4 regions of the Paenibacillus macerans genome follow, and region 4 is predicted to be linked to each of the others. Evidence: riboswitches for the same ligand, from Rfam matches in the RefSeq annotation. Region 4 holds a riboswitch; each other region holds the start of a gene.

Region 1 (3,219 bases), 4.4 Mb from region 4:
GACAAGACCAGCAGCGACGGAATCCCGGACGCCCGGTATTGGCTGTAGGCGATAAAGGCGGTAAGCAGATCCCCGAAGATCAGCCAGGCGATGGCGGCGGCAAAAAAAAGCTCCAGCCCGGGCGAATTTCTCAAACCGAGCGGAATCGCCGCCATCGACACGGCCACGATCAAAATGGCCAGAAAAACCGCGAATTTTCTTTGCTTGCTTCCGGAGGGAATGTCGAAAACCTGCGATGCCACCTTGTAATTTCCATGCATAGGCGGGCAAATTCCCCCCTTCTGGTTGTTTTTCGTGTAGTACCTCCAACATAGTGGATTTTAAATGGAGATGCAATCTTTTTCTCCCGGCTGCCGCAAAACGGCAAACAGCCGCATTCGCTTTGGGGCGAACACGGCTGTTTGGGGGCAAGCAACGGTATTTATACAAAAATCGGATTAGCCTAGGAAGACGTTCTGGGATCGAAGGTGGGATTTTTCAGTTGAGGCAGCATCCTCATCCCCTTCTCCATTTCCGAAGAGCATAAAGGACATACCGGCGTGTAGTCGAACGTAAAATTGTCCCGCATCCAGCCGTTGCAATCCTCGCTGGTGCATGACCAGACCGGGGTGTTCTCCTCGGGAATTTCCTCCAACGGTTTTTTACGGTAGCTCATCATTTTCCTCCTCAAAATGGATGTTGGTCAACCAATTCGGCAAGCAGCCAAACGCCGCTTGTATGAGCTGAATAAAAACGGCTCCTGGCGCTATTGGGGCACACCAAGAGCGTTGAGCCTATCAAAAAAAATCACACATTGAAAAAAGTTCCATCCGCAAAAGCGGCACCCTTTCAATACGTGAAATATCACGTTTTCAAACCATCTATTGGTTCAATTATAACGGTTTTCCAAATAGAAAGCAAATCTCCTGATATTTCAAACCTCCTCCCTTTGCCGGGCTGGACAGACGCGCCGGAGAAAATTATAATGACTATTGAACTCTGCAGTTGAATCGTTCAGGGGTGCTGGAATCGGCCGGCTGAGATTGTATCCCTCCAAGATACTGACCCTTAAACCTGATCTGGATAATGCCAGCGTAGGGAGCCGTCATGGATGGAATGATTTTGGATGTTTTAAATTCCGCCCGCCGATCAGCGTCCCGAATCCGGGACGCTTTTTTATTGTCCGGACCTTATGGCCATAAAGCTTTCGGGCGCCTTCAGGTTATAGATGAACACAACTAGCGGAAATTTAACGAAATGAAGGAGAGAATGGCTGTGAAAAGAAAAAAACGGACTTCCCTGGCGGCGGCCCTATCCTGCCTCCTGCTGGTCCTGGCCGGCTGCGGCGGCCAAGCCGCCGGCGGCAGCGAAGGCAATCCGGCCGCGGGTGCCGCCGCGGACAATGGAGGGGCCAAGGCGCCGCGCGACGTTAAGCTCGTGCTCGACTGGAGCCCCAACACGAACCATACCGGTTTATACGTCGCCAAAGAGCTGGGATATTTCAAGGAGGAAGGCCTGAACGTGGATATCGTGCTCCCCGGCTCCGGCGGCGCGGAAGCGATGGTCGCTTCCGGCGAGGCGCCGTTTGGCGTCAGCGTGCAGGAGAACGTCACGCAGAGCCGGACGCAAGGCGTTCCGCTCGTATCGATCGCGGCCGTCATTCAGCACAACACCTCCGGCTTCGCCGCTCCGGCCGGCAAAAACATCAAATCGCCGAAGGATTTTGAAGGCAAAACGTACGGCGGTTGGGGATCTCCGGTAGAAGAGGCCGTCATGAAGTCGATCATGGACCTGGAAGGCGCCGACGTCGGCAAAGTCAAATTCCTCAACATCGGGGATGCCGACTACTTCACCGCCGTGAAGCGCGACATCGACTTCGCCTGGATTTTCTACGCCTGGACCGGCATTGAAGCGGAGCTCCGGGGCGAGCCGCTCGATATGCTGTACGTCAAGGACTACTCCGATAAGCTCGACTATTACACGCCGGTTATCGTGACGAACGAGAAAACGATCGCAAACGATCCGGAGCTGGTCAAATCGTTTATGCGCGCCGTGTCCAAAGGATACAATTACGCCGCCGATCATCCGGACGAAGCCGCGCAAATTTTGCTGAAGGCGGTGCCTGAACTGGACCATGACCTGGTCGTCGCCAGCCAGAAGTGGCTTAGCCCGAAATACCGCGATGACGCGGCCCGCTGGGGCGAGCAGAAAAAGGAAGTATGGCAGAACTACTCCGACTGGATGCACGAGCGCGGGCTGCTGGAGAAGCCGCTTGATGTCGGCGCCGCGTTTACAAACGATTTTTTGCCTGCCGAGTAAAAAGAAAAATAAACCCAAGAAAGGATGCTGAATTTTATGCCAAATGCACTGCTTAGCATTCAGATCATTCCGAAAACGCCAAACGGCGAAGACGTCATTCCGTATGTCGACCGCGCAATCGAGGTCATTCAGGCCTCCGGGGTCAAATATCAGGTGAATCCGCTGGAGACCACGATGGAGGGCGATTTGGACGAGCTGCTGGCCATCGTCAAAAAGATGAACGAAGCCGTTATCGAGTTTGGCAGCACCGGAATCATTTCGCAGATTAAAATCTCCTACAACCCGCAGGGCGTCAGCATGGATAAGCTGACCGCGAAATACCGCCCATGAATTTCCGCAGCCTGTGGAACAGCGTATGGCCGCCGCTTGCGGCGGTCATCCTGTTTTTGCTTGTTTGGCAAGGGGCTACGATCTTCTTCAATATTGATAAATGGGTTTTGCCCAGCCCGCTCGACATCGGCCGCGAAGCGGCTGCCGAGGCGGCCGGTTTAAGGGAGCATACCTTCGCTACGCTGCGCCTGATGCTGGCCGGATTCGCCATCGGCACGCTGGTCGGCCTGCTGGTCGCTTTTGCGCTGCATTATGTGCCGTTTCTGAAAGCATCGCTTTACCCGCTGATCATCTTGAGCCAAAACGTGCCCAGCATCGCGCTGGCTCCGCTGCTTATGATCTGGTTCGGCTTCGGCATGCTGCCCAAAATCATCGTCATTACGCTCGTCTGCTTTTTCCCCGTGGCCGTTGCCGCCATGGACGGACTGGACCGCACGGACCGGGTGATGCTGAACTACATGCGGATGATCGGGGCGTCCAAAGGCCAGATTTTTCGCAAACTGGAAGTCCCCCATGCCCTTCCCGCCATCCTCTCCGGCGTAAAAATCGCCGCGACCTATAGTGTGATGGGGGCCGTTATCGCCGAATGGA
Region 2 (3,219 bases), on a different contig from region 4:
CTCAGGAGATGGCGTCCCCATAAAATAGAGGAACTTTAGGGTCTTATTTTCCGAAGTTGAGCCTATTTATCACCATAGGGGAACTTTTGGGTCTTATTTTTCGATGAATAGGTCGAAAGGCGGCCTTTCGCCACTAAATCATGAAACTAGCGCCATAAAATTCCTCTAATTCACGCAACATGGGGGACATCGGCTGAAATAGCGCCCTTTTTTTTCTTTATGTTGTCACCCGAGATCTTCAATAGATTATTTTGTCGTTTTCTCAAGTCTTCACTTGCCATTATGCTGACGTTATTTCCAGAATCGTCTACTAGAAAGAACGTGACCTTTATTCATAAAAGGAATGACATGATCATATGAAATCGCTTTGGAAGTTTGCCCTGCAATTTTTGCTGGCCCATATCGTTAGCGATTTAACCTATAGGCAGCTCGCTTTTTTTCGGCATCCACTCAATAATACATCCATACCCGGGTTCATATTTAAAACCACGCTCGATATGATATTATTTGTGATCGTTGCTGCCGTTGTTTTTATCGGGACCGAGAAAATCCGGCAGATGATCAAATGTCTCAATTAACCAATGAGCCTCAAACTGGAACAGTTATCGAAACAATACGGCTCAAAGCAGGTATTGGCCATCTCGCCTTTATCCTGTGCGTGCTGTGGTTATGCATCGGCTTAGTCAAAATCATCCTCTTTGTACGCTGCCTGCAGCATTAATCCGCGTCCTTGGGAGGCGTCTTCACCTTGGCGCCCGCGGCTGCAAAGCTTCCGAGCGGCTCGCCCATCCGGATCTTCCGTCCCGGTGCGAGCCCCGGCAGCGGGGCAAATGTGCCGTTTTGGGTCAGCAGCACCACGGTGGAGCCGAATTCGAAATAGGCGAGATCGTCTCCCTGGTTCCAGCTTTTCGCCCGTTCGTCGGTATATTTGATGCTGCTGACGTTCATCGCCCCGACTTTGACGAGCGCCACCTCTCCATGCTCATGGGAAATATACGTAATCAGCCGCTCGTTCCGGCATAACACCTTTTTTATATGGCGCATGCCGAAGTCGTTAACCGGATATACCCGGCCTTTGATATGCTCGCTTTCCAGCTTTTTGCCGGTGACGGGGGCATGGATGCGATGATATTCGGTCGGGCTCAAATATAGCACAAAAGCATAGCCATGCTTATACGATTCGATGCGCGGGGAACGGTTGAGCAGTTCCTCAACGGAGTAATCCTGGCCTTTCACGTTTAGAATCGTGCCGGAGCGGATTTCCCCCATAAACGTAATCAGCGCGTCCACGGGGCTGACCATGCCGCCCTGCTCCGCATGAACCGGACGCATGCCCGGCTTTAATTTGCGGGTAAAAAATTCGTTGAGCGTCCGGTATTCCCGCAGTTCTTTTTCCGCTTCATGCAGTGGAATTGCGTACGATTTTGCGAACAAAGGGATCAACAGCCGGCTGATTTCCGAATGGGAAAACTTTCCCATCAGCCTGCAAACCGATTTGCGGGAGGACAATTCCGTCATCCACTTCATCCATGCTGCCGCCAAGAAAGCAACCTCCTAATCTTGATGTGCCGCTTCCGCTTATCTTGACACAGAACGGGGACGAAATCAATATGAAAGCGGTTTCTCCCGCGCATTGAAACTTGAAAGTTTAAAATTTGTTCTTGATGCTTGAAAACGGTTGGTGTATGTTAAAGACAATCGCATACGATACGGGGGCTTGAGTGAATCAGGCTGAGATGGCAGCATATTCCGCTGCGGACCGTTAATCTGATCTGGATAATGCCAGCGTAGAGAATCGAATGTCCGGGATATACCTGCGTACATACCCGTGACCTGAGCGCCGCCTGAGCTTATTCTGGCGGTTTTTTGTCGTTTGCGAAAAATATATTTTTCGAAAAGGGGAGAAAAACATGCAAGAAGCAGCAACAAAACAAAGCGGCCGCGGGCTGAAGCTGAGCGATCTGCTGGTGACCGTGCTCGTGTCGGTCGTGCTTGGCGTAGTTTATCATTTCTGGAGCTCGGTGTATAACTTGTTCTCGCCGCTGTTTCCGCAGGCCGATGAAATCGTCTACGGAATGTGGTTTCTGGCTCCGACGCTCGTATTTTTGCTGATCCGCAAACCGGGGGTGGCGCTGATCGCGGAAGTGGCCGCGGCCCATGTGGAAATTTTGTTCGGCAGCGAATGGGGCGTTCAGCTTGTGCTGTACAGTGTGCTGCAAGGCTTGGGGGCGGAGCTCGTATTCGCGGCTTTCCGGTACCGAAAATTTTCCGGTTCCGTCGCCGCTTTGGCCGGCATCGGGGCTGCGGTAGGCTCCATCATTCCGGATATTTATTACGGATACGTGCAGGACTATGAAACCTGGCTGCTGATCGCCAAATACGCGATGCGGGCCGTCAGCTCCGCGCTGATCGCCGGCTACTTCGCTTACGGGCTGGCCAAAGCCGTGGAGGCCACGGGCGTGACCACCCTGCTGCGCCCCGTCGATCCCAAAGATTATGCGGCGCTGGATGATTAACCATGGAAACGGCCGTTGAAGTTTGCGATCTTAGGCTGAAATTTCCGGGGGAGACGCGGTTTGTGTTTAAGGATTTGAGCTTTCGGGCTTTTCGCGGGGAAAAAGTGCTCCTGCTCGGCCCCAGCGGGAGCGGGAAATCCACGCTTCTCCAGGTGCTGTCGGGGATTATCCCGCGGCTTGTGGAGGTTCCGATGCGCTGTGCGTCGCAGCGTTTGCCCCGCTCCTGGGGCTATGTGTTTCAGGATCCCGATACCCAGTTTTGCATGCCTTTTGTGGATGAGGAGCTGGCTTTTACGCTGGAAAACCTGGGGGTTCCCCGGCCGGAAATGACCGCCCGGATGGAGGCGGTGCTGGAGGACGTCGGGCTGCGTTTGCCCGAGCTGCACATGCCGATCCAGGCCCTGTCGCAAGGGATGAAGCAGCGGCTCGCTTTGGCTTCGGTGCTGCTCGGCGATCCGGAGGTTTTGCTGCTCGACGAGCCTTCCGCGCTGCTTGATCCCGAAGGGCGCGAGCAGATTTGGCAGTCCGTCAGCCGCATTGCCGAGGGCCGCACGCTGATCATCGTCGAACACCGGATCGAGGAAATTCTCGGGCTCGGACTCGTCGACCGGGTCGCGTTGTTCGGACCGGACGGCCGCCTGCTGGGCCAGGGATCGCCGGAGACGATTTTTGCGGAGTTCCGGCGGGAGTTAAAGGAGTTCGG
Region 3 (3,219 bases), 550 kb from region 4:
AAAACGTTCCTCCGTTGGGATTTATGGCGATAAGCCGCGGCTCTGAAGGCGGGAAGGAGGAGGCAACCGCTTCGCAAGGAGCGTCTGCGGGAAGCGAAGCGGCCATAGAAACGCCGTTTAATGCGCTGCCGAACGGCATCGAGACTCCGCTGTATCGGATCGCTTGGAACGAACATGGCCAGTTGACCTCGGTGTTCGACCGGGCTGCCGGCCGCGAGGTGCTCGCCCCGGGGGAACGCGGCAACGTCTTCCAGGTGTTCGAAGACAAGCCGAAAATGTTTGAAGCTTGGGATATCGATATTTTTTATCAGGAGAAGATGCGCGAGGTTGAAGATCTGAAGGAATGCCGGGTTGCGGCCGGCAAGCTGCGGGCGGAAGTCGCTTTTACCTGGCGGTATATGAACTCCACGATCAGCCAGCGGATGATCTTGTACTCGGGTGACCGGCGGATCGAGTTCCGGACGGAGGTGGATTGGCAGGAGCGCCAGCAGCTTTTAAAGGTCGCATTTCCGGTGGATGTGCGGGCGACGGAGGCCACCTACGACATCCAGTTCGGCAACGTCAAACGCCCGACGCATTGGAACACCTCCTGGGATTTGGCCCGGTTCGAAACGGTCGGGCATCAGTGGGCGGATCTGTCGGAGCACGGTTACGGCGTCAGCCTGCTGAACGACTGCAAATACGGGCATGACATTAAAGACAATGTGATCAGGCTGTCGCTGCTGAAATCGGCGACTTACCCCGATCCGGAGGCCGATCGCGGGGAGCATACGTTCACGTATGCGCTGTATCCGCACGAGGGGCATTGGTCCGAAGGCGAAACCGTACAGGCCGCCGCGCTCCTGAATCAGCCGGTGTACGCTACGCGCGGCCAAGCGGCGGCATCCAATTTCTCCTTGCTGCGGGCCGTGCGCGTCAGCGGCAGCGGCGAAGCAGCGATCGACGCGGTCAAAAAAGCGGAGGACGGCGACGCTCTGATCGTCCGCTTCCACGAGTATAAAGGGGGCCGGGGGACGATTCGCCTGGAGAGCGATCTCACTTTTGTCTCCTGGCAGGAAACCGACCTGATGGAACGCCCTGCCGGCGAACTCAATCGGGGTCCTGCCGAACTGCAGATTTCGCCGTATGAGATCAAAACGGTCCGGCTCGAGTTCCGCTAAGGCGGCGGGGGTGCCCGGCAACCATTCAACGCGGATTGACACTCCAGGAAGATCCAGGTAAAGTAGTGATAGTGAATCGAATAGGAAATTCCACTAGGGGCGCCGTATTCGGCTGAGACAAGAGCGTATCTTGGACCCTTTGAACCTGATCTAGTTCGTACTAGCGTAGGAAAGTGGAGCCGGTATCGCGCCGTCCGCACGTTATCGCAAGTATCATGCGACAGGTTTTGCGCGTTCAAGCCGCTCCCTCTACGGGGCGGCTTTTTTGCTGTCTCGTAAGCGGCCCGCCTCTCACCCGACCCTAAGCCCCTACGCCCTTACGATGGATGCTCCTGTATCGCAGTTCACATTTTATCGGAGGTGGAGACGATGAGTTTTACGCAAACGCTGCGCCAGCGGGCGGACGAGGTTTTTGAAGCGATTTTTGAGCATCCTTTTGTGCGGGGAATCGCCGACGGCAATCTGCAGAAAGAGCAATTGATTCATTACGTCAAACAGGATTACGAGTATTTGAACGCGTACATGCGGATCTACGGGATCGCCATATCGAAGTGCGAAAGCCGCGGCGATATCGCCCTGTTCAACGAGCAGATCTCTTTTATTTTGAACAGTGAAATCCATCCGCACCAAAATTTTTGCGCTGTCGCAGGGGTCCGTTTTGAAGATCTGCAGGGTTTCCCCTTGGCGCCGTCTGCGCATCATTACATCCGCCACATGCTGACGGTAGCGCATGAAGGCAGTTTGGGCGAAATCTTGGCCGTGTTGCTGCCCTGCCCCTGGACGTATCTGGAAATCGGCCGCAAGCTGCTGGCGGAAGTGAGGCCGGCGCCGGAACATCCTTTTCACGATTGGATCCAGTTTTACGGCGGCCGGTTGACGGACGTGACGCAGCGGTTCCGGGACGTTCTCGACCAATGGGCGGAAACCGCGGCGGAAGCGGAACGGCGGAGGATGGAGGAGCATTTCATGCAAAGCTGCCAACTGGAGTACCTGTTCTGGGACATGGCCTACAAGTTGGAGGAATGGCCGGTGCAAACGGGCCGGCGGAGCGATGACCCGTTGTCGCGGGCGAATTAACGAAGGGGGCGAACTACAAATGAGCATATTGGAAAAAGAATTATCCGCTTTGCTTACAAAAGTGCAGAACGCGAAACCGCTCGTGCACAATATGACCAACGTCGTCGTAACCAATTTTACGGCCAACGGCCTGTACGCGCTTGGCGCATCCCCGGTGATGGCTTACGCACCGGAGGAAGCGGCCGATATGGCCAAGATCGCCGGCGCCCTCGTGCTGAACCTGGGAACGCTGTCCGCCGCCCAGGTCGAGGCGATGATCATCGCCGGGTCGTCGGCGAACGCCCATGGAGTTCCGGTGCTGTTGGACCCGGTCGGGGCGGGAGCGACGCGCTTCCGCACGGAATCGGCGCTGCGCATCCTGCGCGAGGTCAAAGTGTCGCTACTAAGGGGGAACGCGGCGGAAATCGCCCACCTGCTCGGGGAAAGCCGCGACATCAAGGGCGTGGACGCCGGGGAGAGCAGCGGCGGGGATCAGGTGGAGCTGGCCGTGCGGGCGGCACGGAAGCTGAACACCGTCGTCGCCGTCACCGGACGCGAGGACGTGATCACCGACGGGAAGCTGTGCCGGGCCGTCAGCGGCGGGGACGCGCTGCTGACGCAGGTGACCGGCACGGGCTGCCTGCTCACGTCGGTGCTTGGCGCCTTCGCCGCGGTGGAACGCGACGTGCTGCTGGCCGGCACCGCCGGGCTGGCGTTCTACGGCGCCGCCGCGTCCCGCGCCGCGGAGCGTACTGCGTCCGCCGGGCCCGGCAGCTTCCAGATCGCCTTCCTCGACGAGCTGGCCAAGCTGCACCCGCACTCGCTGAAAGGCCATGCGGCGGTCAGCGAGCGGGAAGCCTCCGCGGCCGGCGGGTGGTGGCTCGGATGAGCGGCGCGGTCCGGAAGGCGCTGACGATCGCCGGGTCGGACAGCGGCGGCGGGGCCGGCATTCAAGCCGACCTCAAAACGTTCCAGGAGCTGGGCGTGTTTGGCATGTCGGCGA
Region 4 (3,219 bases):
GTTTGGCCGTCATTTTTCACGACCCCGAGATTATCCCAAATCGCCGTCAGAAAGCCTTTGGCCGCTTCTTCTTCGGTGATCGCGCGTTTCTTGAAGTTGAACTCCGTCGAGTAAAAGTGGATATCCGCCGTAATGCCGGAAGCCTTTTTGACGGAATCAAAGTTGTTCTGTGCAGAATGTTTGTAAGTTCCCTTTATAGGCGCGTATTGAACATCGTAGTAGGTATGCAAATCGATACCGTCGAGTTTGCCGGAATTATACAAATCGGCGATCGCCGGCCCGTAACCTCTAAGGGTAAAATCACTGTGCGAATTCGCTCTGGCAAATCCGCCGGGATTTACTTTCAGGGACGGATCGACCGAATGCACACCGTCCGCCAAACCTTCAAGCGCATTGTGATAATCCGTTTTGGAGATCGCATTTTCCACATCGGGCTCGTTGATCGCCGTATAAATGCTAATCCCCCAGTCCTGTATGCCGCTCTTCTGGGCCCATGTTCCGTTTGGACGGAAACGTTCGGCGAAAGCCTGGCCGATACTGTACCATTTATCGTAGTCGCCGATCGGCAATCCATTGTCCGCATAAGAACCGTAGTATTCGAACAGGATCATCGGCGTAATTCCGTATTTGTAGGCTTGAAGCATCATCTTGTCGAGCCGTTCGGGAGTTGGCGTACCATTCGCATAATAATATTGGGGGTACACGTTGACGCGGGCCATTCCGGCCCCGATAGCGTTAAGCCCCTCAAAACGTTTGGTTTGTGTCGTACTGCCATCGGTGAAATTACCGCCCCCCATCATCGAACCGATATCTTGGGCAGAGGCTGATCCAAGCGCATTTTGGCCAAGCAGCATAATAGCAAGCACTGCAATGAACACCGTAATTTTCCGTTTCATTTCTTCATTTTCTCCTTCATTAGAAAATTTACTAAAATTTACTGACGATTCATTTATCGGATATTTTAGCAAAGGCGTTGATAGTCCGAAATATTCATTTTATTATTTAAATTTATAATTGTTATTTTCTGGTTAAGCATGTATAGTGTATATTAAAATAAAACAATTCAATATCGATCGACACTAGGGGTGCCGCAAGGCTGAGACGAATGCAAATTCGGACCCTTTGAACCTGAACCGGTTAATACCTGCGTAGGGAAGTGGAGAGTTAAGAATGGATTGATGCCTGTCATGGCTTATTTCCCGTTATTGTTCTTAGCCGCCCTCCTGAAGGAGGGCGGTTTTTTGGCGTTTATTTTGGCTAACCACCAAAAACGGCGCTTGGCAAAACAATCGAATAGCCAGAAACCAGGGCTGCCCAAGAAACTCGAGCTCCTGAAAAAATAAGGATACAAAATGGCCTTAGTCCGATGATATCTGTTCATTTAGGAGAAATAGAGTAAATTTATGCCTCTATCTTCCCCCGCCGCAAGGAAATGCCCGTGTTCCGGACCATTCATAGAAAAATAAGTACTTAAAATGCCGCTAACGGAGATGAACAGGCTTGGATTCCCGAAATAAGTACATAAAGAGCCGCTATTTTGAAGGCCGACGCTGCCCCGGTCGTTCCGGCAATCGCCTGTCAAGCAGCGATTTCTAGGTTAAGCCTTTATTTTTAGCATTGAATAATGGAACTGGGAGTGATATCCGCATGATGAACCGTCACCCAGCTTATGCTGCGCCTGAACTTCATCTTATATCGGCCGAGGGAATCAAGAGCCATGAGCTGCTGAGCGTTGCGGCGGCTGTTCTTCCTTATGTCGATTACATTCATTTGCGCGATAAGCAGCTTTCGGCCAAAAAGCAGTTCGAGCTGGTGAAGCTGCTGCGCCAAGCGGGAGTACCGCTGGAAAAAATCGTCATCAACGACCGGCTGGATGTTGCGCTGGCCGCGGGAGCGGCAAATATTCAACTGGCGGGCCACAGTCTTCCGGCAGCTTCCGTACGCTCTCTTGCCCAAGGAATGCGAATCGGATGTTCCGTGCATTCTGCCGAAGAAGCAGCTCAGGCCGCGAGTGAGGGAGCGGATTACTGTCTTTTTGGCCATGTCTATGATTCATCCAGCAAACCCGGCCTTCCCGGGCGCGGGCTTAACATGCTGGCCGAGGTCTGCGCTCGCTGCCCGGTTCCGGTCATTGCCATCGGAGGAATACGGCCGGATAATGCGGGGGATGTCATCCGAAACGGTGCACAAGGCATTGCCGTCCTGTCCGGCCTCCACTCTGCCGCGGACCCAGCGGCGCACGCCAAATCCTATCGTGACGCCATCCATGCCGCGTGGCCCTGAGAGGAGGTGAAAATGTTGCAGGTACATCTAAATGGCAAAGACACCCTGCTGAAAGAAGATTGCGTTACGGTGGACGATTTATTGGCTGACAGCCCGTGGAATAAGGAAAAAATTTTGATTGAGCTGAACGGGACGGTTGTCCGAAAAGAGGCGTATGCCAATACCCGGCTGGCCGAGGGTGATCGCATCGAGCTTGTACATTTTGTAGGAGGAGGCTGATAAGCATGGAAGATGTATTTCACATTGGCGGCAAGGCGTTGTCCAGCCGAGTATTTATCGGAACCGGCAAATATAACCGCAACACGCTGATTCCCGAAGTGATCGCAAGGTCGGGAGCGGAAGTGATTACCGTAGCGTTAAGGCGGGTTAACCCGGACTGGGAGGAGGAAAATCTCCTTCACCATATCCCGCCGCATATGACGCTTTTGCCGAACACTTCCGGCGCCCGTAGCGCCGATGAGGCCATCCGGATCGCCCGGCTTGCCCGGGCGGCGGACATGGGCCATTGGATCAAATTAGAGGTGATTAATGATCAAAGATACCTGCTCCCGGACAATATGGAGACGATCAGAGCCACGGAAGTGCTGGCCGCCGAGGGATTCGCCGTGTTCCCGTATATGAACCCGGATCTGACGGCTTCCTTCCGGCTAAGGGATGCGGGAGCCGTGGCGGTCATGCCGCTGGGTTCCCCGATCGGCAGCAACCGGGGCCTGCGCACCAAAGAGCTGATCGGCATGATGATCGAAGAAGCGGGGCTGCCTGTCATCGTGGACGCCGGCATCGGCCGGCCTTCGGAAGCGGCGGAAGCGATGGAAATGGGAGCCGCTGCCGTCTTACTGAACACGGCGATCGCCACCGCGCGCGATCCGCTTGGCATGGCGGAAGCGTTCCGCGGTGCGGTAGCGGCGGGCAGACAGGCCTATCTGGCGGGATTGG

What was found. Region 4 has a riboswitch for thiamine pyrophosphate ahead of DYE26_RS00105 (thiamine phosphate synthase). Riboswitches for the same ligand answer to the same signal wherever they lie in the genome.
Region 1: it holds a riboswitch for thiamine pyrophosphate, as region 4 does, so the genes downstream of both, DYE26_RS19705 (ABC transporter substrate-binding protein) here and DYE26_RS00105 (thiamine phosphate synthase) in region 4, are expected to answer to the same signal.
Region 2: it holds a riboswitch for thiamine pyrophosphate, as region 4 does, so the genes downstream of both, DYE26_RS30400 (ECF transporter S component) here and DYE26_RS00105 (thiamine phosphate synthase) in region 4, are expected to answer to the same signal.
Region 3: it holds a riboswitch for thiamine pyrophosphate, as region 4 does, so the genes downstream of both, tenA (thiaminase II) here and DYE26_RS00105 (thiamine phosphate synthase) in region 4, are expected to answer to the same signal.

Annotation. Positions count from the first base shown of each region.
Region 1 covers NZ_UGSI01000001.1:4,393,550-4,396,768, forward strand. Annotated here, with positions in the region: gene DYE26_RS33920 (GGDEF domain-containing protein) at 1-260, opposite strand, end outside; gene DYE26_RS19700 (cold-shock protein) at 443-655, opposite strand; TPP riboswitch at 986-1,096, shown strand; gene DYE26_RS19705 (ABC transporter substrate-binding protein) at 1,249-2,298, shown strand; gene DYE26_RS19710 (MTH1187 family thiamine-binding protein) at 2,335-2,628, shown strand; gene DYE26_RS19715 (ABC transporter permease) at 2,625-3,219, shown strand, end outside.
Region 2 covers NZ_UGSI01000002.1:1,596,965-1,600,183, forward strand. Annotated here, with positions in the region: gene asd (archaetidylserine decarboxylase) at 718-1,542, opposite strand; TPP riboswitch at 1,700-1,811, shown strand; gene DYE26_RS30400 (ECF transporter S component) at 1,911-2,516, shown strand; gene DYE26_RS30405 (ABC transporter ATP-binding protein) at 2,519-3,219, shown strand, end outside.
Region 3 covers NZ_UGSI01000001.1:570,269-573,487, forward strand. Annotated here, with positions in the region: gene DYE26_RS02620 (alpha-mannosidase) at 1-1,160, shown strand, start outside; TPP riboswitch at 1,246-1,349, shown strand; gene tenA (thiaminase II) at 1,530-2,237, shown strand; gene thiM (hydroxyethylthiazole kinase) at 2,257-3,105, shown strand; gene thiD (bifunctional hydroxymethylpyrimidine kinase/phosphomethylpyrimidine kinase) at 3,102-3,219, shown strand, end outside.
Region 4 covers NZ_UGSI01000001.1:22,354-25,572, reverse strand. Annotated here, with positions in the region: gene DYE26_RS00110 (hypothetical protein) at 1-896, opposite strand, end outside; TPP riboswitch at 1,072-1,172, shown strand; gene DYE26_RS00105 (thiamine phosphate synthase) at 1,648-2,283, shown strand; gene thiS (sulfur carrier protein ThiS) at 2,296-2,502, shown strand; gene DYE26_RS00095 (thiazole synthase) at 2,508-3,219, shown strand, end outside.